2 regions of the Stenotrophomonas sp. TWI1149 genome follow, and region 2 is predicted to be linked to the other one. Evidence: riboswitches for the same ligand, from Rfam matches in the RefSeq annotation. Region 2 holds a riboswitch; the other holds the start of a gene.
What was found. Region 2 has a riboswitch for glycine ahead of ABE424_RS09755 (trimeric intracellular cation channel family protein). Riboswitches for the same ligand answer to the same signal wherever they lie in the genome.

Region 1 (12,266 bases), on a different contig from region 2:
GTCCAGCACCATGCGCCCGATGACGGTCAGCGGGACCAGCGACTCGGGGATGATCTTGGTCGAATCCAGGTGGTCGAACGGGAACGATTCGGCCTGTTCCTCGCTGAACAGCTGCACGGCCAGCTCCCACTCGGGGAAGTCGCCGGCGGTGATCGCCTCGAACAGATCGCGCCGGTGGAAGTCGTTGTCCGCGCTCTGCAGCTTGACCGCCTCGTCCCATACCGTGGACTGGATGCCCAGCTTCGGCCGCCAGTGGAATTTGACGAAGGTCGATTCGCCGGCATCGTTGATCAGCCGGAAACTGTGGATGCCGAAGCCTTCGATGGTGCGCAGCGAGCGCGGGATCGTGCGGTCGCTCATCGCCCACATGATCATGTGCATCGACTCGGGCATCAGCGACACGAAGTCCCAGAAGGTGTCGTGCGCGCTGGCCGCCTGCGGGAAGGCGCGGTCCGGCTCCATCTTCACGGCATGGATCAGGTCCGGGAATTTGATCGCGTCCTGGATGAAGAACACCGGGATGTTGTTGCCGACCAGGTCCCAGTTGCCTTCCTTGGTATAGAACTTCACCGCGAAGCCGCGCACATCGCGCGGGGTGTCGACCGAACCGGCGCCGCCGGCCACGGTGGAGAAGCGGGTGAACAGCGGGGTGCGCACCCCCACTTCGCTGAGGATGCGGGCACGGGTGTACTCGCCGAGCGAGCGGGTCAGCTCGAAGTAACCGTGCGCTGCGCTGCCGCGGGCATGCACGATGCGCTCGGGGATGCGCTCATGGTCGAAGTGGGTGATCTTCTCGCGCAGGATGAAGTCTTCCAGCAGGGTCGGCCCGCGCGGGGTCGCCCGCAGCGAGTTCTGGTTGTCACCGACCGGGATGCCCTGGTTGGTGGTCAGCACCGGGTGGCCGTTGCCCGCACGCTGGTGCAGTTCATCCCCCTCGCCGCGGACATCGGTGGCGGGTGCAGGGGCGTTCTTGGTGCTTTTCTTGCTGGCGGCCATGAGGCGACTCCGGGAGCTGGCGGGAAGGGGATCGCTTCACACTGGCGGCCGGGGCGTTAATCGAGGGTGCGAATACGCGGCCCTGCTTGCACCCGCGCTTCACATGCCGCGTCCGGCGGCTGTGTGGGCGGGGCCCGGGCAGGTATCCTTGGGCGCGTCTTCTCCTGTGTTTCCCAGCCGCATGCGCGTTGAACCCGCCGACATCGAAGCCCTGTTTGATGCGATCCCCGACGTCCTGTTCTTCATGAAGGACTGCGACGGGCGCTATACGCACATCAACCAGACCATGCTGCGCCGGCTCGGCCTGAAGTCGCGCAAGGAGGTGATCGGGCGCACCGCGGCGGAGATCTATCCCACCGGGCTGGGCGCGGATTACGCGACCCAGGACGAACAGGTGCTGGCCGGCAAGGTCATCGAGAACCTGATGGAGCTGCATCTGTTCGCCAACCGCGAACCGGGCTGGTGCCTGACCTGCAAGCGGCCGCTGCTGGTCGACGGGCAGATCCGCGGGCTGATCGGGATCTCGCGCGACCTGGGGCAGAAGGACAGCCTGGGCACCCAGTACGAACAGCTGCGCCTGGCCCTTGCCCATCTGAATGCGCATTACGCGGAGAACGTGCGCATGCAGACCCTGCTCGACATCACCGGATTCTCGCTGTCCAAGCTGGAGCGCACCTTCCGCAAGGTGTTCCAGATGACCCCGCAGCAGGTCCTGACCCGCCTGCGCATCCAGATGGCGGTGCACCTGCTGCATGGCCCGGACAGCATCGCCAGCATCGGCCAGGCCTGCGGCTTCACCGACCAGAGTGCCTTCACCCGCAAGTTCAAGGCCGAAGTCGGGCTGTCGCCCCGGGCCTACCGCGCCCAGATCGGCGAGCGCGCCGCCGCCTGAGGCGGGGAGGGGCTTCCGGCCTATGCCGCCGCGCGGCCGACAGGGTATGGTGTCGCACTTGTTGCCCGCCAATCGATTCCGATGCCCGCATCCCAGACTCCGGCTCCCGCCACTCCGCCCGCCGCTGCCCGCCTCGGGCACGCGCTGAAGCCCCGCCAGTTGATCATGATGGGGCTGGGCAGCGCGATCGGCGCCGGCCTGTTCCTCGGCTCCGGTGTGGGTGTCCAGGCCGCCGGCCCGGCGGTCCTGTTGTCGTATCTCGTCGCCGGCGCGCTGGTGATCATCGTGATGAACGCGCTGGGCGAAATGGCCGCGGCCAAGCCGACCAGCGGTGCGTTCTCGGTGTATGCCGCCGACGCGATGGGGGCCACCGCCGGCGCAACGGTGGGTTGGCTGTGGTGGGTGCAGCTGGTGATCGTGATCGCCGCCGAGGCGGTCGGTGCGGCCGGCCTGCTCGCCACGGTATGGCCGGCGATTCCGGTCCCGATGGCGGCGCTGGCCTTCATGCTGTTCTTCACCGCGATCAACCTGCTCGGAGTGAAGAACTTCGGCGAGTTCGAATTCTGGTTTGCGATCCTCAAGGTCGCCGCGATCGTCGGCTTCATCCTGATCGGCGTGGCGCTGCTGATGGGCTGGCTGCCGGACGTGGCCTCGCCGGGCCTGCGCAACTTCACGGAGCACGGCGGCTTCATGCCCACGGGGCTGGCCGGCATCGGCGCGGCCCTGCTGGTGGTGATATTCGCCTTTGGCGGCACCGAGATCGTGGCGGTGGCCGCGGCCGAGACCGAGGATCCCGAGCGCAGCATCGCCCGGGCGATCCGCACCGTGGCCTGGCGCATCCTGGTGTTCTACATCGGCTCGTTGAGCGTGATCATCGCGGTGGTGCCGTGGACCAGCGAGGCGCTGAAGTCGCCGTTCGCGGCGGTGCTGGAAGCGGCCAAGATTCCGGGCGCGGCGACGGCGATCACGCTGATCGCGGTGATCGCGCTGTTGTCGGCGTTGAACGCCAATCTCTACGGTGCGTCGCGGATGATGTATTCGCTGGCGCAGCGTCGCGAGGCGCCGGCGGTGCTGGGCTGGGCCGACCCGCGCCAGGTGCCGATCATCGCGGTGCTGGCCAGTGTGCTGTTCGGTTTCGCGGCGACGGTGATGGAGCTGCTGTTCCCGGACAAGGTGCTGCCGGTGCTGCTCAATATCGTGGGTTCGACGTGTCTGCTGGTGTGGACGATTTCGCTGTTGTCCCAGTTGATCCTGCGCCATCGTGCGAACCGCGATGGGACGCGTCTGCCGTTCCGGATGGCAGGGTATCCGTATCTGACGGTGTTCGGGTTGGGGGTGCTGGCGCTGATCTTCGGTCTGTTGCTGTCCGAGGCGCACACGCGGGTGCAGTTCCTGTCGATGGCGGCGCTGACGGTGGTGATTGCGGCGAGCAGTGAGATTTCGCGTCGGGTGCGTGCTGGTCGGGGCAGCTGACGGCCGACAGCCAACGGCCAAAAGCCAACAGCCAACAGCCAACAGCCAACAGCCAACAGCCAACAGCCAACAGCCAACAGCCAACAGCCAACAGCCGCAGGTTTAAGCCTCCGCTCGCTTGGGCGGGCACGGGTGGGTTGTCGGGACCCGCTGCAAGTACGTCCATGTAAGCTCGTATGCCGCCATCCATGGCGGCATACGGTCCCGCCAACCCACCCGTGCCCACCCTTTGACAGGGGGCTGGTGGGCAAGGGAAAGCCCAACGCAGAACGCAGCCAAGCTGGCGCTGCGCTGCTCGCTTCTCGAATCTGGATACTCAGCGCTCAGCGCTCAATGCACGATGCACGACGCACGACGCACGACGCACGATGCTCAGTGCTCAACGCCAACGCCAACGCCAACGTCGATGCAGATGCTGATGCTGATGCCTAGGTGATTGACTGCAACGTGACGCGACGACTGCATGACGTACTGACGCTCGTCTCCGTCGCGCAGCATCTGCGTTTGTTTTCTCATAGGCGCCCGACCCACTGTCGAGGGGCGGGGGTGTGTGGGTTGGCGGGACCATGAGCGCCATGGATGGCGCGACATGAGCCTCCATGGATGGATTCACGGCGTGTCCCGCGAACCCACACACCCCCGCCCAGCCTGCAGAATCTGAGGGCCGCTCTCCTTCAAAAGCGCGCGGGAACCGGGAGTCGGGAGGCGGGGAGTCGGCAGCAGCCCATAACAAAAACGGCCCGCTTGCGCGGGCCGTCTGCTGTTGCCTCAGGGCAGGAGGGCTTAGACCTCCACGCCCTCGTCTTCCTTGTACGCATCGACCGGGATGCAGGCGCACATCACGTTCTTGTCGCCGTAGACGTTGTCCACGCGCGCCACCGGCGGCCAGTACTTCTGCTGGCGCAGGCTGGCCAGCGGGAAGGCCGCCAGCTCGCGCGGGTAGGCGTGGGCCCACTCGCTGGCCGAGACCGCCGTGGCGGTGTGCGGGGCGTGCTTGAGCGGGTTGTCCTCGCGATCCAGGCGGCCGTCTTCGATCGCGGCGATTTCCTCGCGGATCTGGATCATCGCGTTGATGAAGCGATCCAGCTCGTGCAGCGATTCGCTTTCGGTCGGTTCCACCATCAGCGTGCCGGCGACCGGGAAGCTCAGGGTCGGAGCGTGGAAGCCGAAGTCGATCAGGCGCTTGGCCACGTCCTCGGCGCCGATGCCGGAGGTCTTCTCCAGCGGACGCACGTCCAGGATGCACTCGTGTGCCACCAGCCCGTTGCGGCCGGTGTACAGGGTCTTGAAGTGCGGGGCCAGGCGCTTGGCGATGTAGTTGGCGTTGAGCAGGGCGACCTGAGTCGCCTTGCGCAGGCCGGCGGTGCCCATCAGCGTGATGTACATCCAGCTGATCGGCAGGATCGAGGCGCTGCCGAAGCTGGCCGCGCTGACCATGCCGACATCGCCTTCGCCGCCCAGCACCTTCGGCAGGAACGGGGCGAGGTGCGACTTGACCGCACACGGGCCGACGCCCGGGCCGCCGCCGCCGTGCGGGATGCAGAAGGTCTTGTGCAGGTTCAGGTGCGACACGTCCGAGCCCCACTTGCCGGGCTTGGCTACGCCGACCAGGGCGTTCATGTTGGCGCCGTCGGTGTACACCTGGCCGCCGTGCTTGTGCACGATCTCGCAGATGTCCACCACCTCTTCCTCGAACACGCCATGCGTGGACGGGTAGGTGATCATCAGCGCGGCCAGGCGGTCGCTGTACTTCTCCGCATTGATGCGGATGTCGTCCAGGTCGACGTTGCCGTTGGCATCGGTCTTGGTCACCACGACCTTCATGCCGCACATCTGCGCCGAGGCCGGGTTGGTGCCGTGCGCCGAATCCGGGATCAGGCAGACGTCGCGGTGGCCTTCGCCGCGCGAGCGGTGGTAGGCGCGGATCGCCAGCAGGCCGGCGTATTCGCCCTGCGCACCGGAGTTCGGCTGCAGGCTGACCGCGTCGTAGCCGGTGCACTCGACCAGCATCGCTTCGAGGCCGTCGATCAGTTCCTTGTAGCCGGTGGCCTGGTCGGCCGGGGCCAGCGGATGGATGTTGGCGAACTCCGGCCAGGTCACCGGGATCATTTCGGCGGTGGCGTTGAGCTTCATGGTGCAGCTGCCCAGCGGGATCATGGTGCGATCCATGGCCAGGTCCTTGTCCGCCAGCGAACGCAGGTAACGCAGCAGTTCGTGTTCGCTGTGGTGGGTGTTGAACACCGGGTGGGTCAGGAAGGCGCTGGTGCGCACCAGATCGGCCGGCAACGCATCGGCGGTGGCCGCATCCAGTGCGTCCACGTCGACGGTCGCACCGAACAGCTGGCCGAGCGCGACGATGTCGGCGCGGGTGGCGGTTTCATCCAGGCTGATGCCGACCGCGTCGCTGTCGATCGCACGCAGGTTGATGCGCGCCGCGGCGGCCTTGGCGTGGATCGCCTTGGCGTCGATGTCCTTGACGTGCAGGGTGTCGAAGAAGTGCTCGCCCACGTTGACGCCGGCGCTGCGCAGGGCAGCGGCCAGGATCGCGGCCAGGCGGTGGGTGCGGCGGGCGATGCGGGTCAGGCCTTCCGGACCGTGGTACACGGCATACATCGAGGCCATCACCGCCAGCAGCACCTGGGCGGTACAGATGTTGGAGGTCGCCTTCTCGCGGCGGATGTGCTGCTCGCGGGTCTGCAGGGTCAGGCGGTAGGCGGCATTGCCCTGCGCATCGACCGAGACGCCGATCAGGCGGCCCGGCATCGAGCGCTTGTACGCATCGCGGCAGGCCATGAAGGCGGCGTGCGGGCCGCCGAAGCCGAACGGCACGCCGAACCGCTGCGAGTTGCCGACCACGATGTCCGCGCCCCATTCGCCGGGGGCGGCGATCAGGGTCAACGCCAGCAGGTCGGTCGCCACCGCGACCAGGCCGCCGCGCGCGTGCACGGCATCGGCCAGCGCCTTGTAGTCGCCGATATGGCCGAAGGTATCCGGGTACTGCAGCAGCACGCCGTAGGCTTCGGCGTCCATCGCCTCGGCCGGGGTGCCCACGCGCAGCACGATGCCCATCGGCTCGGCGCGGGTGCGCAGCAGTTCCAGCGTCTGCGGGTGCACCGCGTCGTGCACGAAGAAGGTGTCCGACTTCGACTTGGCCGAGCGCTTGGCCAGCGTCATCGCTTCAGCGGCGGCGGTGGCTTCATCCAGCAGCGAGGCGTTGGCGATCTCCATGCCGGTCAGGTCGGCGCACAGGGTCTGGAAGTTGATCAGCGCTTCCATGCGGCCCTGCGAGATCTCGGCCTGGTACGGGGTGTAGGCGGTGTACCACGCCGGGTTTTCCAGCACGTTGCGCAGGATGACGTTCGGGGTAAGCGTGCCGTAGTAGCCCTGGCCGATGAAGGTGCGGAAGACCTGGTTCTTGTCGGCGATGGCGCGGATCTTGGCCAGTGCCTGCACTTCGGTCAGCGACTCGGGCAGGTCCAGCGGTGCCGGCGACTTGATCCCGGCCGGGACGATCGCATCGGTCAGCGCGTCCAGCGAGGCGTGGCCGACCACGTCGAGCATCTGCGCGATTTCGGCGTCGTTGGGGCCGATGTGGCGTTCGACGAACGCGTGGCTGTGTTCAAGCTCGCGCAGGGAGGGGGTGTTCTGGGACATGGCTGGCATCTCGGAGAGTGGGCACGCACGTTCGGAAGGCGGTCGGGCCAGGGCGCGTCGCGGGCGACAGCGATCCACCGGACCTTGCGGTCTTCCTGGGTGCCCCTCTGTCCTTTTGCCTGAGAGTTTAAAAGCGCGCATCTGCGTGCTTCGTGCCCCTTCGGCGCCGGCATTCGCCGGTCTCTCCAGAGTTTTGATGCGGGTGGTATCGGGCCTGAGCGATTACGGGCGTTGCGCCTTCGGCAGCGGGTGTCCGCTTCTCCCACCATGTAGCCCGGCGATTATAGCCCAGCGCTTTCGGCCGCTGGGCCTTTCCAGCACATGAATACGGGGCCATCCGAACCCCGGAAACGTGCCCCCGGGCATGGTGCCGGGCGCGGCAAAGGCCTATGATCGCTGGATCCTCGTATTCATCTGGCGCCGCCCGTACCGGGCTGGCGCCCGCCGCGCATTGCGCACGGCCGCTGACGGAAGCCCGCATGACGCCCGCCTCACCCTCGACCCGCCGTCTGGCCCTGCTGCTTGCAGGCCTGGCGATGTTCGGTCCGTTCTCGATCGACACCATTTTCCCGGCCTTCCTGCTGCTGGGCGACCGCATGCAGGTGGACCAGGTCGCGGTGCAGCAGACCATCAGCGTGTACCTGCTGTTCTACGGCCTGATGAGCCTGGCGCACGGCCCGCTCTCGGATGCGTTCGGCCGCCGGCGGGTGATCATCGGCGGGCTGGTGCTGTTCATCGGCGCCTCGATTGGTTGTGCGCTGTCGCGCGACATGACCACGCTGCTGGTGTTCCGCGCGCTGCAGGGCGTGACCGCCGGTGTCGGCGTGATCGTGGGCCGCGCGGTGATCCGTGATCTGTACCACGGTGCCGATGCGCAGCGGTTGATGAGCCAGGTCTCGATGATCTTCGGTGTCGCGCCGGCGATCGCGCCGATCATCGGTGGCTGGATCCTGCTGGGCGGCGGCGACTGGCCGTTGATCTTCTGGTTCCTGGTGCTGTTCGGCGTGGTGCTGCTGCTGGCCACCAGCAAGTGGCTGCCCGAAACCCACCCGGTGGAAGCACGCACGCCGCTGTCGATGCGCGAACTGCTGCGCAGCTACGCGCGCATGGGATCCAACCCGCGCCTGCTGCGCCTGGCCGCGGCCGGTGCGTTCAATTTCTCCGGCATCTTCCTGTACATCGCCTCGGCGCCGGTGTTCGTGATGCAGCACCTGCAACTGGGCGAGGGCGGCTTTGCGTGGCTGTTCATTCCGACCATCGGCGGCATGACCGTGGGCTCGTTCCTGTCCGGTCGCATGGCCGGGCGGATCGTGCCGCAGCGGCAGATCGCGATCGGCTTCGCGCTGTGCGCGGTCTCGGCGCTGCTGAACTTCGGCTACGTGGTGTCGGTGCCGCAGATCGCATTGCCGTGGGCGGTGATGCCGATCTTCCTGGGCGGTGTCGGCATGGCGCTGATCTTCCCGATCCTGGCGCTGGCCGTGCTGGACATGTATCCGCATCAGCGCGGCCTGGCCTCGTCCATGCAGATGTTCATCCAGCTGATGATCAACACGGTGGTGGCCGGCGTGGTCTCGCCGATGCTCAGCAGCAACCCCCTGCATCTGGCCCTGGGCTACGCGGCGTTCTTCGCCATCGGTGGCAGCTTCTGGTACTGGGAGCGGCACGCCGAGCGCCGCCGTGAAGTACTGACGCCCATCGAGTGACCCCCCTGCCGCACAGGCCCGCCAGGGGCCGTGCGGTATCCTTGGCGCTTTGACGCAGTCCGGATTTTCCCATGTCGACCACCTCCAAACTGCGCCGCGACATCCGCCGGCGCCGCGAAACCCAGGCCGCCAACCGCGAGCAGGCCACCGCCACGCCGGTTGAGCCGCATGCCGAACTGCGGGACCAGCAGCGCACGCTGCTGGCCGGCATCGTCCGCCGGGACGGCGAGTGGGTGCTGGGCATGGATGGTCGCATCGCCGGCCAGACGCCGAGCGCGGCGCGGGTGCTGGCCCTGATCATGCAGGCCGCCGAACTGCACGAACGCCAGGGAACGCCGGTGCGCCTGGTGTATTCGGATGCACTGAAGGACGCCGCGCATGCCGAGGCGAAAGCGGACGGCATGGATTTCGAGCAGTTCAAGGTCGAGCTGGCGGCAGCCCTGAAACCGAAGTCATAACGCCGCGCCCTGCGCGGATGCGTTGGGTGGCCGTGCCCGTCCCCCGGCTGCAGTCCCCGATGTGCGCATAAAAAAACCGGCCTTGCGGCCGGTTTTTCGTTTTACCGCTGTCGCCGGGCGGGCCCCGGCGGCAGCCGTTACGGTGCCTTGGGGGCCACCGGTGCAGCCGCGGCCGTCGGAGCCTGCCAGCCACACATCTGGCCCTGGTTCTGCTGCTTGAGCCACTCGTTGACCGGGGTGAAGTACTCGATCATCGGGCCGGCATCGAGCTTGTCGCCGCCGGTGATTTCCTTCAGCGTGGCCTGCCACGGCTGGCTGGCGCCCTTGCTCAGCATCGCCCAGAACTTCTGGCCGGCTTCCTTGTTGCCGTAGAAGCTGCACTGGTGCAGCGGGCCCTTGTAGCCGGACGCATCGCACAGGCCCTTGTAGAACTGGAACTGCAGGATGCGCGCCAGGAAGTAGCGGGTGTAGGGGGTGTTGCCCGGCACGTGGTACTTGGCACCCGCGTCGAAGAATTCCTCACCGCGCGCGCTGGCCGGGGCCACGCCCTGGTACTTGGCCTTCAGGTCCCACCAGGCCTGGTTGTAGTGGTCCGGGGTGATCGAACCGTCGAACACGCCCCAGCGCCAGCGGTCGATCATCAGGCCGAACGGCAGGAACGACACACCGCTCAGGGCCATGCGCATCTGCGCGTTGATGGTGGCTTCGCGGCTTTCCTGCGGCGTGTCGACCAGGCCGATCGAGTTGAGGTACTGCGGCGTCATCGCGAGCACGATGGTGTCGCCGATCGCTTCGTGGAAGCCGTCGTTGGCGCCGCCCTGGAACAACGGCGGCAGCGGGTTGTAGGCCAGGTCGTAATAGATATGGCCCAGCTCGTGGTAGATCGTGGTGAAGTTCTCTTCGTTGGGCTTGATGCACATCTTGGTGCGCACGTCGCCGTCCATGTTCATGTCCCACGCGCTGGCGTGGCAGACCACATCACGGTCCAGCGGCTTGATGAACTGGGTCTTGTCCCAGTACGACTTCGGCAGGGCCGGCATGCCGAGCGAGACGTAGAAGTCCTGCGCGCGCTCGGTCATCTGCTTGGCGGTGCGCAGTTCGGCCTCACGCTGCGCCTTGTACAGCGCCTCCACGTTCGCGCCGCTGCCGGCCTTGGCCAACGCGCCGCTGAGGTTGGTCTGGTACTGCTTTTCCAGTGCGGCGGTGATGTCCAGGTTGCCGGCGCCGGGGTACGGTTCCAGCTGGTCCCACAGGTTGGACCAGTCCTGCTGCCACATGTTGCCGGTCAGGTGCGCGGCGATCAGGCCGCCGTTGACCTCGGCTTTGTCCTTGCCGTAGGTGGCGTCGAGCTTGGTACGTGCATAGCAGTGCAGCTGCTCGTACATCGGCTTGACCTGGTCCCACAGGCGGTCGGTTTCCGGTCCGATCTGGTCGGCGGGCATGTCGTAGCCGCTGCGCCACATCTGGCCGGCGTCGGCGAAGCCCATTTCCTTGGCCCCTTCATTGACCAGGCTGACGAAGCGTTCGTAATCGGCGCGCATCGGCTTGGTGGTGCCGTGCCAGCCCTGCCAGGCGTCGAGCTGCGCGTCGTAGTCGCGGCTGCGGGCGAGCACCTGTTCCAGATCGCCGAGCTGGCGACAGGTCTGCGGGTTGGCTTCGTCGGTGCAGTACTTGCCGGAGCCGTAGGCGCCTTCCATGCGGCTGGCGATGCGGGTCAGCTCGGAGAGCTTGGCCGGGTCGCGCGGGGCGGGCATGGAGGTCATCAGCTTGAGCAGGTGGATCTGGCGCTTGGTGTCTTCGCTCATGGGCTGGCCGTCGTACTGGCCGGCCTGGGTGATCCAGCCGTTGAGGACGGTGAGCCAGCGTTCGTTGGCCTTGGCCGCGACGCGCTCGGAATCGTCATTGATGTAGGTGGAGGACAGCCACTGCGCCGAGGTCATTTCCGGGTACATGGCCTTGTACTCGGCGTTGACGCGGGCGATGAACTGGTCCGCGGTTTCCTTGGACTGGGTGGCGCCCGCAGCCGGTGCATCGGCGGGGGACGGTTCCTTCTGGCAGGCCGCCAGCGTCAGTGCGGCAGCACTGACTGCCAGGGCCAGCAGGAGCGGGCGGTGGTTCACGGGCACATCCTTGGGTGGTGACAGACCGGCGAAGGCTAGTGAAGCGCCGGGCGCACCGCAAGGGGCAGGGCAGCAGGGTTCGGTTCAATCGTCAACGTCAACGTCAACGGCGAGGAGTCATTGCATCGTGGTTTGGGTCGGTGCGGGTGGGTTGTCGGGACCCGCCGTGAACCCGTCCATGGGGGCTCGATATGCGCCATCCATGGCGCATAACGGTCCCGCCAACCCACCCACACCGCCCCGTCGACAGTGGGTCGGTGCTCATGGGAACAACAACGGCGCTCAGAGCGAAGGTTGGCTGTCTCAGCGAATGTTCTGCCTTTGCCTGCCTCGACCCAAACGGAAGACCGAAAAGCTGGGCAGCTCTTCGCTGAAGGCACCGGACCCTATGCGCCGAACGGATCAAACCTCGCACGACGCAAACAGATCCCGGTCACGTTCATACACCGACGTCTTGACCTGCATCAGTCCGAGTACCGACGGGAACAGATTGTCGTGATCGGTGTACTTGCCCGCGCGCTCCCGCACGCAGGCCAGGTTGAGCCCACGGTTGGCGGCGAAGGACGGGGAGAACCACATCGTCATCGGCACGCGGGTCTGTTCCTGCGGCGCGATCGCGTACGGAACGCCATGCAGGTACAGACCCTTCTCGCCCAGCGATTCGCCGTGATCGGAGAGGTAGATCATCGCGGTGTCGTAGTCGTCCATGCCCTTGAGGGTGCCGATCGTGCGCGAGAGCAGGTGATCGGTGTACAGCAGCGCGTTGTCGTAACTGTTGGTGATCTGCGCGCGGCTGCACTTGCCGAGGTCCGGTGTATCGCAGGTGGGGGTGAAGCGGCGGAAGCGTGCCGGATAGCGTTCGAAGTAGCTCGGCCCGTGGTTGCCCAGCTGATGCAGCACCACCACGCGGTCGCCGGGTCTGGCGCGGACCTGGGCGGCGAGGTCGTCGATCAGGATTTCATCCATGCAG
Region 2 (12,266 bases):
ATCTTGGACGAGGGCGCGTTGTCGGCATCGATCAGCAGGGCGATGCGCTTTTCCGGTTCGGACATCTCGGTCTCCAGCGTGGGATCGGATCGGCCATCGGGCAAGCGCGATGGCCCCTGAACCCAGTATCGGCCATCGACGTGAACATCGCGCTTCACGTGCGACCATGGGCCGCATCACGAGACGACCTGCGCCGCCCCCCTCCGGCGCCCGCCAAGGAGTGAAGCATGACCCGCGATCCCACGCCCCACCTGCTCATCATCGGTGGTGGTTTTGCCGGCCTCTGGGCCACCCGCGCCCTCGCCTCGGCGCACGTGCGCATCACCCTGGTGGACCGTCGCAACCACCACCTGTTCCAGCCCCTGCTCTACCAGGTGGCCACGGCGGGCCTGTCGGCCCCGGATATCGCCGCGCCGCTGCGCCACATCCTCGGCGACCAGCGCAACGTTGAAGTGCGGCTGGGCGAAGTGACCGACATCGACAAGGCGGCGCGCACCGCGACCCTGGCCGATGGCACGCAGATCGCCTACGACACCCTGATGCTGTGCACCGGTGCCACCCATGCCTACTTCGGCCACGACGAATGGGCCGCCGATGCGCCGGGCCTGAAGACGCTGGACGATGCCATCGCGCTGCGCCGCAAGCTGCTGCTCGCCTTCGAGCGCGCCGAAGCCGAACCCGATCCCGCGCGCAAAGCGGCGTGGCTCAGTTTCGCCGTGGTCGGCGGTGGCCCCACCGGCGTGGAACTGGCCGGCACCCTGGCCGAGATCGCACGGCACACGCTGCGCAATGAGTTCCGCCATATCGATCCCGCCTCGGCCAAGGTCCGCCTGGTCGAGGCCGGCCCGCGCGTGCTGTCGACCTTCCCCGAGGTGCTCTCGCTCAAGGCGCGTCGGCAGCTGGAGAAGCTGGGCGTGGAAGTGCTCACCGGCACCCCCGTCAGCGACATCAATGCCGAAGGCTTCCAGCTCGGCGACCGCTTCGTCGAGGCTCGTACCGTGGTCTGGGCCGCGGGTGTCGCCGCCTCACCGCTGGCGCGTACGCTGGACGTCCCACTGGATCGCGCCGGCCGCGTGCCGGTGCAGCCCGATCTCACGCTGGACGGCCACCCGGAGATCTTCGTCGCCGGCGACCTCGCCGCACTGACCCAGGCCGACGGCAAACCGGTGCCCGGCGTCGCGCCGGCGGCCAAGCAGATGGGCAAGCACGTGGCGACCACGATCCAGGCACGCCTGGCCGGCAAGCCTGCGCCGGGCCCGTTCAACTACCAGGACTTCGGCAACCTGGCGACCATCGGCCGCATGGCCGCGATCGTCCACCTCGGACGCCTGCAGCTCTCCGGCGTGCTGGCCTGGTGGTTCTGGCTGGCCGCGCACGTGTTCTTCCTGATCGGCTTCCGCAACCGCGTCGTGGTGCTGCTGAACTGGGCGGTGGCGTACTGGAGCTACCAGCGCAGCGCGCGGATCATCTTCGGTGATGCGCAGGATGATCGCCGGCCGAAACGACCGCCGACGCCCTGATCGTCCGTGCCGCAACAGTGGCAGCCGGACGCACCTGGCTGCCATCGCTCACTTCGGCTTGCTGTACCACAGCGCGTTGACGATCACCCAGCGCTCGCCGAACCGCCCCATGTGGAAATAATCCACGAACCACGGGGTTTCCAGCCGCACCGAGGCGGCGTTGCCAACGACATCGAGCACCTTGCACTGCCGGTTCCACGCGGCCTTCGGCGTCTTCAGCGCGCCGGCCCGGGTCAACCCGACCAGTTCCTCTTTCGACATCCGGCGCAGGCCAAGCCGCTCGTCCGGCGTATCGCCCAGGATCGCGCGCTTGGCCAGGTCCGGGTGCAGCGAGCGCGCCACGCGCTCGGGATTTCCTTCCAGCTGCCCATCCACATAGTCGAAGCAGGTTGCTTCGATGGCGGCCAGCGTGGCCGGATCAGGACCCTGGGCCGCCTGTGTGGCGGCCGCGGCAACCGCGAGCATCAGGGACAACGTCGACATCGATTCTCTCCGGCAGGGGGACGTTCGAACGGATCACGCCGCGTTGCGGTGGCTCACCCCTGCGACAGGCATCCCCAGCCGTCGACCTGGCCGCTGTAGGAGACCGCCTCGCTGGCAAGCAGGCCTTCGAAGCCCGAGATGTTCTGGTGCGTCGGCAGCATCAGCGGATGCACCACCACCTGCCATGGGAACTCATCGTTGCCCTCGTACGCGGCGAAGGACACCTTCTGGTCGTTCTTGAGCAGGTGCACGGCGAAGGCGATCGCCACGTCCTGGGTCGGGAAGATCAACGCGAAATCCACCTCGCGCGGAATCGTCAGATCGTCGCCGTCCTGCAGCATGTTCCAGAGCACATCGCCATTTTCATCTTCCGGGTACAACGACAGATCGCGGGACATGGCACTCCAGGGCTTGGGCAAGCGGATCAACGAACGATGGCTCGATGGTATGCCGCCAGCGGAGCCCCGAACAACCCGCGCGCGGCGCTACGTGGGATCGGGCAGCGCCAGCCACGCCAGCTTGCGCTCCCGTGGTTGCCGCTTGAGCTGCCACTCGGCCTTCGAGGCCGCCGCGCGGTCCGGGTAGGCGCGCATCGCCAGCACCTTCACCGGCGGGTTCGCCCGCGTGTATTTCGCCCCTTTACCGGCGAGGTGGGCCTGGAAGCGCGCGTCCACGTCGTTGCTGATGCCGGCGTAATAGCTGCCGTTGCGGCATTCGAGCAGGTACAGGTACCAGAGGGCGGGTTCAGCGGGCATACCGGGATTATCGCCCGGAGCGGGCCCGGCGGCTGCTAGAATCCGCCCCGGATGCAGGAGAGAGGCGCCGCGCTGGCGCCCGCCGAAGGCGCAGGCTCCCATAATCGCTCAGGCCGGTGGCTGCACAGCCACCAACCATGCATCCGACACGCCGATCTGGAGAGAGGTCTTCAATGACCCGCCGAAGGGGCACGTGGCCTTGGCCACCGAACTCTCAGGCAAAAGGACAGCGGGAGCGGCAACGGAATCCCACCCACGACAGTGCAGCAGCGCTGGCGTGACGCGTGCGCGTTTTCCGTCCCCGCCTGCCGTGTCCCCGGAGCCACCCCCATGCTGCTCTCCCTGATCTACCTCATCGCCATCTCGGCCGAAGCCATGACCGGCGCCCTGTCGGCCGGCCGCCGCCGCATGGACCTGTTCGGCGTGGTCATCATCGCCTGCGTCACCGCGCTCGGTGGCGGCTCGCTGCGCGACATCGTGCTCGGCCACTACCCGCTGGGCTGGGTGAAACATCCGGAATACCTGGGCTTCACCATCTGCGCGGCACTGATCGCCACCTGGGTCGCCCGCTGGATGCATCATTTCCGCCGGACCTTCCTGGTGCTCGATGGGCTGGGACTGATCGCCTTCACCCTGATCGGCTGCGCGGTCGCACGCGAGGGCGGGCACACCGTGCCGATCATCCTGATCGCCGGCATGCTCACCGGTGCGTTCGGCGGCGTGCTGCGCGATGTGCTGTGCAACGAGGTGCCGCTGATCTTCCAGAAAGAACTGTATGCGGTGATCACCCTGCTCACCGGTGCGGCGTACCTGGCGCTGCTGGAACTCGGCGTGTCGCTCAACGCGGCGACGCTGTGGTGCCTGGGCGGCGGCTTCCTGTTCCGCCTGCTGGCGATCCATTTCAAATGGGAAATGCCGAAGTTCGTGTACCGCGACGAGGTGCATTGAACGGAACGTTCAATGCACCGGTAGCACCCGACCGTTGGTCGGGTGGCCTGACACACGTTCAATGCACCGGTAGCGCCCGACCGTTGGTCGGGTGGCCTGACACACGTTCAATGCACCGGTAGCACCCGACCGTTGGTCGGGTGGCGGCGTGTATCGACCAACGGTCGGTACCTACCGACGGCATGCATGCGCCTTCCCGTGACCACCTTGGTCGGATGACGCAATGCACCCATCCACCCGGGCCCTGCCCCATGACCAAGGGCATGTGAGTGCAGGCACCCACACGCGGTACCATGACGCCCCCGCCCCTCCCGGGTCGGTATCCAGCCACGCTGCGGCATTCGACCAGCGGCCCCGCCAGACAACCCCACTTCGCCCCGCCTGCCCCCACGGGCCGGTAAACCATGGACGCGTTCGCCGTGTGGCGTACGCGCAGGATGCCCCATGTCTGCCCCGCTCCCCTCGCGTTCCCGTCGTCTGTTCAAACCGCTGTTGGTCGTGGCCGTACTGGCCGCCGCCGTGATCGCCTGGCGGGTGTTGTCGCCCGCGCCGACCGCCGAGGCCGCGCCTGCGAGCACCGCCACCCCGGTACGCGTGGCCACCGCAACGCAGGAAGACCTGGTGGTGCGCCTGAAGGCGCTCGGGACGGTGACGCCGCTGCATACGGTGGGCATCCGCAGCCGCGTGGATGGCGAGCTGCTGCGGCTGGCGTTCTCCGAGGGCCAGCACGTCAAGGCCGGCGAGCTGCTGGCCGAGATCGATCCGCGCCCGTTCCAGGTACAGCTGTCGCGTGCGCTGGGCACCCAGCAGCAGAACCTGGCCGAGCTCGACAACGCCGAGAGCCAGCTCAAGCGCTTCACGGAACTGCAGAGCAAGCACTTCGTCTCCGCGCAGGACCTGAGTGATCAGCAGAGCAAGGTGCGCCAGTTGCAGGGCCGTCGCCAGACCGACCAGGCGGCCGTGGATGAAGCACGCCTGCAACTGCAGTACACCCGCATCACCGCGCCGGTGGCCGGGCGCATGGGCCTGCGCAACGTGGACGTCGGCAACCTGGTCCGCAGTGGCGATACCGAACCGCTGGCCACCATCACCCAGACCATCCCGATCAGCGTGCTGTTCACCGTGCCCGAGCCGGACCTGCCGGCGGTGGTCGCCGCGGCACGCGCGAATCCGCAGCTGACCGTGGAAGCCTGGGACCGCGAAGAGCGCAACGCGCTCGGCGACGGCGTGCTCTCCAGCCTGGACAACCGCATCGACACCGCCACCGGCACGCTGAAGCTGCGCGCGCAGTTCGCCAATGCCGATGAGTCGCTGTTCCCCAACCAGTTCGTCAACGTGCGCCTCCAGGTCAGCAGCAGCGATGCGGTGGTCATTCCGAACGCGGCCGTGCAGTTCGGCAGCAAGGGCAGCTACGTCTACGTGATCGCCGCCGATGCCACCTCGCACCTGCGCAACGTAGTGCTCGGCCCGGCCGATGGCGAGCGCGTCTCGGTGCGCGAAGGACTCAACGCCGGCGAGCGTGTGGTGGTGGAAGGCATCGACGGCCTGCGCGACGGCGCCAAGGTCGAGGTGGTGGAGCAGGACCCGCCGCGGACCGGCGCATGAACCTCTCGCGCCCCTTCATCGAGCGCCCGGTCGCGACCACGCTGCTGATGGTGGCGCTGCTGCTGTCCGGCGTGATGGCCTACCGCCTGCTGCCGGTCGCGGCGCTGCCGCAGGTCGATTACCCGATCATCCAGATCACCACGCTGTATCCCGGTGCCAGCCCGGAGGTCACCACCAGCGCGATCACTGCGCCGCTGGAACGCCAGCTCGGGCAGATTCCCGGCCTGAAGCAGATGTCCTCGACCAGCTCCGGCGGGGCGTCGGTGATCACCCTGCAGTTCTCGCTGGAGGTCGCGCTCGGCGTGGCCGAACAGGAAGTGCAGGCCGCGATCAACGCCGCCGACAGCTTCCTGCCCGACGATCTGCCGGTGCCACCGGTGTATCGCAAGGTCAATCCCGCCGACACCCCGATCCTGACCCTGGCGGTAACCTCGCAGGGGCTCTCGCTGCCGCAGGTGCACGATCTGGTCGATACGCGCATGGCGCAGCGGCTCTCGCAGCTGCCCGGCGTCGGGCTGGTCAGCCTGGCCGGCGGTCAGCGTCCGGCAGTCCGCATCCAGGTCAATCCGTCCGCGCTGGCCGCCAACGGCCTGAGCATGGCCAGCATCCGCGCCGCGATCGGCACGGCCAACGTCAACATGCCCAAGGGCAGCTTCGACGGTCCGACCCGCGCGATCATGCTCGATGCCAACGACCAGATGCGCTCGGTGGCCGAGTACCGCGCCCTGATCCTGGCCTGGAAGGACGGCGCACCGCTGCGCCTGGGCGACGTCGCCACCATCGAGGATGGCGCCGAGAACCGCCAGCTGGCCGCGTGGTCGGGCACCACCCCGGCGGTGCTGATCAACATCCAGCGCCAGCCCGGCGCGAACGTGATCGCCGTGGTCGACCAGGTGCGTGCGCTGCTGCCGCAGCTGCAGGCCTCGCTGCCGGCCGGGGTGGATGTGGCCATCCTGAGCGATCGCACCGAATCGATCCGCGCATCCATCCGCGGCGTGCAGCACGAGCTGCTGATCGCGATCGCACTGGTGGTGATGGTCACCTTCCTGTTCCTGCGCAACATCCCGGCCACGATCATTCCCAGCATTGCGGTCCCGCTGTCGCTGGTGGGCACGTTCGGGGTGATGCTGCTGGCCGGCTTCTCGCTCAACAATCTCACCCTGATGGCGCTGACCATTGCCACCGGCTTCGTGGTGGACGATGCGATCGTGATGCTGGAGAACATCGCCCGTCACCTAGAGCGCGGCGCGACGCCGATGCAGGCGGCACTCAAGGGCGCCAGGCAGATCGGCTTCACCCTGATCTCGCTGACCCTGTCGCTGATCGCGGTGCTGATCCCGCTGCTGTTCATGGCCGACGTGGTCGGCAAGCTGTTCCATGAGTTCGCGATCACGCTCGCGGTCGCGATCGGCATCTCGCTGCTGGTCTCGCTGACGCTGACGCCGATGATGTGCGCGCGCCTGCTCAAGGCCGGCCACGCCACCCGTCGCGATGCCGACGGGCACGAATCGGCGCAGCAGGGCGACCCGTTCGACCGCGTCGTGGCGGTCTACGACCGCCAGCTGGACTGGGTGCTGCAGCGCCAGCCGCTGATGCTGGCCGCGACCGTGGCCACGCTGGTGCTGACGGCGCTGTTGTACGTGTGGGTGCCCAAGGGCTTCTTCCCGGTGCAGGATGCCGGGCTGATCCAGGGCATCAGCGAGGCGCCGCAGTCGATCTCCTTCCAGGCGATGTCGCAGCGCCAGCAGGCACTGTCGGCGGCGCTGCTGGACGACGAGGATGTGGCCAGCCTGTCCTCGTTCATCGGCGTGGATGGCAACAACGCCACGCTCAACAGCGGGCGCCTGCTGATCGAATTGAAACCGCACGCGCAGCGCGACGCCGATGCGCAGGCGATCATCGCGCGGCTGCAGCAGCGCGTGGCGCATGTGCCGGGCATCAGGCTGTACCTGCAGCCGGTGCAGGAGCTGGGCATCGAGGACCGGATCAGCCGGACCCAGTACCAGTTCACCCTGACCAGCCCGGACATCGCGCAGCTGGACACGTGGACACCGCGCCTGCTCGCGCATCTGCAGCAGTCGCCGGCGTTGGCCGACGTCGCCAGCGATCTGCAGAACCAGGGTCTGCAGGCGCACGTGGTGATCGACCGCGTGGCTGCCGCGCGCCTGGGGATCAGCGTGGAGACCATCGCCGACGCACTGTACGACGCGTTCGGGCAGCGCCAGATCTCGACCATCTTCACCCAGGCCAACCAGTACCGCGTCGTGCTGGAAGCGCGCCCGGACGTGGCCTTCGGCCCGGATGCGATCGCACGCCTGCACGTCACCGGTCCGGACGGACGGCAGGTGCCGCTGGGCGGCATCGCGCGGATCGAGCAGCGCCCCGCGCAGCTGCTGATCAACCACGTCGGCCAGTTCCCGGCGGTGACGTTCTCGTTCAATCTCGCCCCGGAGGCGTCGCTGGGCGAAGCGGTGGAGGCGATCGAGGGCGCACGCGCGGCGATCGGACTGCCGACCAGCGTGGAGCTGCGCCTGCAGGGTGCGGCCGATGCATTCCGCGCGTCGCTGTCGAGCACCTTGTGGCTGGTGCTGGCGGCGGTGGTGGTGATGTACCTGGTGCTGGGCGTGCTCTATGAGAGCTTCATCCACCCGATCACCATCCTCTCCACACTGCCCTCGGCCACCGTGGGGGCGTTGCTTGCCCTGCTGGTCAGCGGGCGCAGCCTGGACCTGATCGCGGTGATCGGCATCGTGCTGCTGATCGGGCTGGTCAAGAAGAACGCGATCATGATGATCGACTTCGCGCTGGAAGCCGAGCGCGAGCACGGCATGGCGCCGCGTCAGGCCATCCATCAGGCCGCGTTGCTGCGCTTCCGCCCGATCCTGATGACCACGCTGGCCGCGTTGTTCGGCGCGATTCCGCTGATGTTCGCCAGCGGCTCGGGCGCGGAGCTGCGCCAGCCGCTGGGCCTGGTGATGGTCGGCGGGCTGATCGTCAGCCAGGTGTTGACCCTGTTCACCACGCCGGTGATCTATCTGTTCTTCGACCGCTTCCGCCAGCGCCCCGCGCCGGTGACCGACGAGGCTGACGAGGCGCTGGCGTGAGTCCGCTGTCGCGGGCGATCGGCTGGTTCGTCCAGCATCCGGTGGCCACCGTGCTGCTGGCGGTGGCGGTGGTGCTGGCCGGCCTGCTCGGCCTGCGCCTGCTGCCGGTCGCGCCGCTGCCGCAGGTCGACTACCCGGCGATCAACGTCAGTACCAGCCTGCCCGGCGCGAGCCCAGAATCGATGGCGGCCAACGTCGCCACGCCGCTGGAACGTGCCCTGGGCACCATCCCGGGGCTGACCGGGATCGACTCGGCCAGTACCCAGGGCTCGACGCAGGTCGAGTTGAAGTTCGCGCTCGGCCGCAACGTGGACGATGCCGCACGCGACGTGCAGGCCGCGATCAACGCGGCGCGCGCGCAGCTGCCCAGCGGCATGCCGGGGATGCCGCAGTACCGCAAGGTGAATCCCTCGCAGGCGCCGATCATGGCGCTGGCGTTGAGCTCGGACAGCCTCGCGCCGGGGCAGATCTACGACGTGGCCTCCACCGTGATCGCGCAGAAACTGGCGCAGATTCCCGGCGTCGGCGAGGTGCAGGTGGGCGGCAGTTCGCTGCCGGCGGTGCGCGTGTCGCTGGATCCCAATGCGCTGAACCACCATCGCATCGCGCTGGACGACATCGCCGCGGCGATCCGCAATGCCAACGCGCTCAAGCCGCTGGGGACGGTGGCCAGCCAGACGCAACAGTGGCAGCTGGAAGCCACGCTGCAGCTGCGCACCGCCGCCGAGTACCGCCGCCTGATCGTGGCGATGCGCGATGGCCGCCCGGTCTACCTGGAGGACGTGGCCGGGATCAGCGAAGGGGTCGAGGACCGCTACGCCAGCGGCTTCCACAACGAGCGCCCGGCGGTGCTGCTGATCGTCAGCCGCCAGCCGGACGCCAACATCATCGAGACCGTCGACGCCATCCAGGCGCAGATGGACACGCTGCAGGCGCTGCTGCCGGCCAACATCGACATGCAGGTGGTGATGGACCGCTCGCCGGTGATCCGCGCCACCCTGCGCGAGGCCGAACTGACCCTGCTGCTGGCGATCGCCCTGGTGGTGCTGGTGGTGCTGGCGTTCCTCGGCCACTGGCGCGCGGCGCTGGTGCCGACCGTGGCGATCCCGGTCTCGCTGCTGGGCGCGCTGGCGATCATCGCCCTGCTCGGGTTCTCGCTCAACACGCTCTCGCTGATGGCCCTGATCGTGGCGGCGGTGCTGGTGGTCGACGATGCGATCGTGGTCCTGGAGAACATCGCCCGCCATCGCGAGGAAGGCGCCTCGCCGATGACCGCCGCGCTGCGCGGCGCGGGTGAAGTCGGTGCCACGCTGCTGTCGATGAACATCGCGCTGGCCGTGGTGTTCATCTCGATCCTGTTCCTGGATGACTTCGTCGAGAGGCTGTTCCGCGAGTTCTCGCTGACCCTGGTGGCAGCGATGGGCGTCTCGCTGCTGGTCTCGCTCAGCCTGACCCCGATGCTGTGCGCGCGCCTGCTCGGTCAGGCACGGCCCGGCCCCGGCAATGGGCTGCAGCGCGCAGGCACCGCGCTGTTCGAGCGCCTGCGCGGCGCCTACGTGGGCAGCCTGCAGACGATGCTGCGCTGGCTCGCGCTGCCGCTGCTGCTGTTCGCTGGCGTGATCGCGTTGAACGTGTGGCTGTTCCAGCAGGTGCCCAAGGGCATCGTGCCCAAGCAGGACACTGCCCAGCTGCGTGGCTTCGCGCGCGGCGACGACGGCCTCTCGTTCCAGGTCATGCAGCCCAAGATCGAGGCCTACCGCAAACTGCTGCTGGCGGACCCGGCGATCAGCGACATCATCGGGTACATCGGTGGCCGCAGCGGGGTCAACAACGCCTTCATCATGATCAAGATGAAGCCGCTGGCCGAGCGCAAGGTCTCCAGCCAGCAGGTGATCGACCGCCTGCGCGCCAACATGCCGAAGATTCCGGGCGGCGGCATGTTCCTCTGGGTGGACCAGGACATCAAGCTGGAAGGCAGCGGCGACAGCGGCCAGTACGAGTTCCAGCTGCTCTCCGGCGAACTGGAACCGCTGCGGCAATGGACGCCCAGGGTGGCCGATGCACTGCGCGCCCTGCCCGAGCTGGTCGATGTGGAATCCAAGGGCGATGAAGGCATGCGCCAGGTGGTGCTCGACATCGACCGCGATGTCGCGGCACGCCTGGGCGTGGACATGCGCATGATCGCCTCGGTGCTCAACAACGCCTTCAGCCAGCGCCAGGTCGCCACGCTGTACGACACCCTCAACCAGTACCGCGTGGTGATGGAGCTGGACCCGCGCTACACCCAGGATCCCTCCACGCTGGAGCAGATCCATGTGATCGGCAAGGACGGCCAGCGCCTGCCGCTGTCGTCCATCGCGCGGTGGGCGTACGGCATGGCACCGGACCGGATCTATCACAGCCAGCAGTTCGCCTCGGTCTGGATCGAGTTCGCGCTGGCGCCCGGCGTCACCCTCGACCAGGCGGTGAAAGCGGTGGACCAGGCCATGGCCAGGATCATGCTGCCCACCCATGTGCAGGCGCGGCTCAGTGGCGAGGCCGGTGGCTTCGAGACGCTGCGCGAGCGCCAGCTGTGGCTGATCCTCGGCGCGATGCTGGCGGTGTATCTGGTGCTGGGCGTGCTGTACGAGAGCTTCGTACAGCCCCTCGCGATCCTCTCCACCCTGCCCTCGGCGGGCGTGGGCGCATTGCTGGCGCTGATGGCGTTCGGCAACGAGTTGAACCTGATCTCGCTGCTCGGCCTGTTCCTGCTGGTGGGCGTGGTGATGAAGAACACCATCCTGATCATCGACTTCGCACTGTCGGCCGAACGCGAGCGTGGCCTGTCGTCATATGACGCCATCTGCGAAGCCGCACGGCTGCGGTTCCGACCGATCCTGATGACCAGCGTGGCGGCCCTGCTGGGCACGTTGCCGCTGATGCTGGCGACCGGTGAGGGCTGGGAGATGCGTCAGCCGTTGGGCATTGCGATTGTCGGCGGCCTGCTGGTCAGCCAGTGGCTGACCCTGTACACCACGCCGGCGATCTATCTGGCGTTGGCGAAGCTGAGGCGTGCCGCGTGATCATCGAACGCGCGACACCCCAGGGTAGAGCCACGCCATGCGTGGCTGCTTCTGCATACGGCGCTGCGGTACTGCGCGTAGCCACCCATGGGGTGGCTCTACCCCCGGATCAACGCCCGCTTATGCCGCTTCGCTGATCCGCACCGCCCGCCGCGCACGCACCGCTTCGGCCAGGCTTTCCAGCACCGCCAGCGAGCTGTCCCAGCCGATGCAGCCATCGGTGATGCTCTGGCCGTAGGTCAGCGGCTGGCCGTCGACCAGGTCCTGCCGGCCGGCCACCAGATGGCTCTCCACCATGACACCGACGATGCGCTCTTCGCCATTGGCCAGCTGGGCGTTGATGTCCGCGATGACCTTCGGCTGGTTCTCCGGATTCTTGCTGCTGTTGGCGTGGCTGGCATCGATCATGATGCGCGCGGCCAGGTGCGACCTGGCCAGGGTCTGGCTGGTCGCTTCAACGTGGTCGGCATCGTAGTTCGGGGTCTTGCCGCCGCGCAGGATCACGTGGCAATCCGGGTTGCCGGCGGTGGCGACGATGGCGGTGCCGCCCTCCTTGGTCACCGACAGGAAGTGATGCGGATTGGAGGCCGCACCAATCGCATCGGCAGCGATCTTGATGTTGCCGTCGGTGCCGTTCTTGAACCCTACCGGGCAGGACAGCCCCGAGGCAAGTTCGCGATGCACCTGGCTTTCGGTGGTCCGCGCGCCGATCGCGCCCCAGGCGACCAGGTCGGCGATGTACTGCGGCGAGATCACGTCGAGGAATTCAACGCCGGCCGGCAGGCCGAG

Region 1: another riboswitch for glycine. It lies ahead of gcvP (aminomethyl-transferring glycine dehydrogenase); the one in region 2 lies ahead of ABE424_RS09755 (trimeric intracellular cation channel family protein).

What each region holds. Positions count from the first base shown of each region.
Region 1 covers NZ_JBDJLB010000006.1:230,598-242,863, reverse strand. The annotation lists gene ABE424_RS09350 (catalase) at 1-996, opposite strand, end outside; gene ABE424_RS09345 (AraC family transcriptional regulator) at 1,178-1,888, shown strand; gene ABE424_RS09340 (amino acid permease) at 1,964-3,361, shown strand; gene gcvP (aminomethyl-transferring glycine dehydrogenase) at 4,145-7,024, opposite strand; glycine riboswitch at 7,113-7,214, opposite strand; gene ABE424_RS09330 (multidrug effflux MFS transporter) at 7,495-8,718, shown strand; gene ABE424_RS09325 (hypothetical protein) at 8,790-9,176, shown strand; gene ABE424_RS09320 (M2 family metallopeptidase) at 9,314-11,296, opposite strand; gene ABE424_RS09315 (phosphoethanolamine--lipid A transferase) at 11,699-12,266, opposite strand, start outside.
Region 2 covers NZ_JBDJLB010000007.1:71,035-83,300, forward strand. The annotation lists gene ABE424_RS09730 (NYN domain-containing protein) at 1-65, opposite strand, end outside; gene ABE424_RS09735 (NAD(P)/FAD-dependent oxidoreductase) at 228-1,520, shown strand; gene ABE424_RS09740 (nuclear transport factor 2 family protein) at 1,569-2,003, opposite strand; gene ABE424_RS09745 (ribonuclease E inhibitor RraB) at 2,057-2,401, opposite strand; gene ABE424_RS09750 (GIY-YIG nuclease family protein) at 2,489-2,758, opposite strand; glycine riboswitch at 2,803-2,896, shown strand; glycine riboswitch at 2,905-2,996, shown strand; gene ABE424_RS09755 (trimeric intracellular cation channel family protein) at 3,089-3,706, shown strand; gene ABE424_RS09760 (MdtA/MuxA family multidrug efflux RND transporter periplasmic adaptor subunit) at 4,151-5,311, shown strand; gene ABE424_RS09765 (MdtB/MuxB family multidrug efflux RND transporter permease subunit) at 5,308-8,415, shown strand; gene ABE424_RS09770 (efflux RND transporter permease subunit) at 8,412-11,477, shown strand; gene aroG (3-deoxy-7-phosphoheptulonate synthase AroG) at 11,598-12,266, opposite strand, start outside.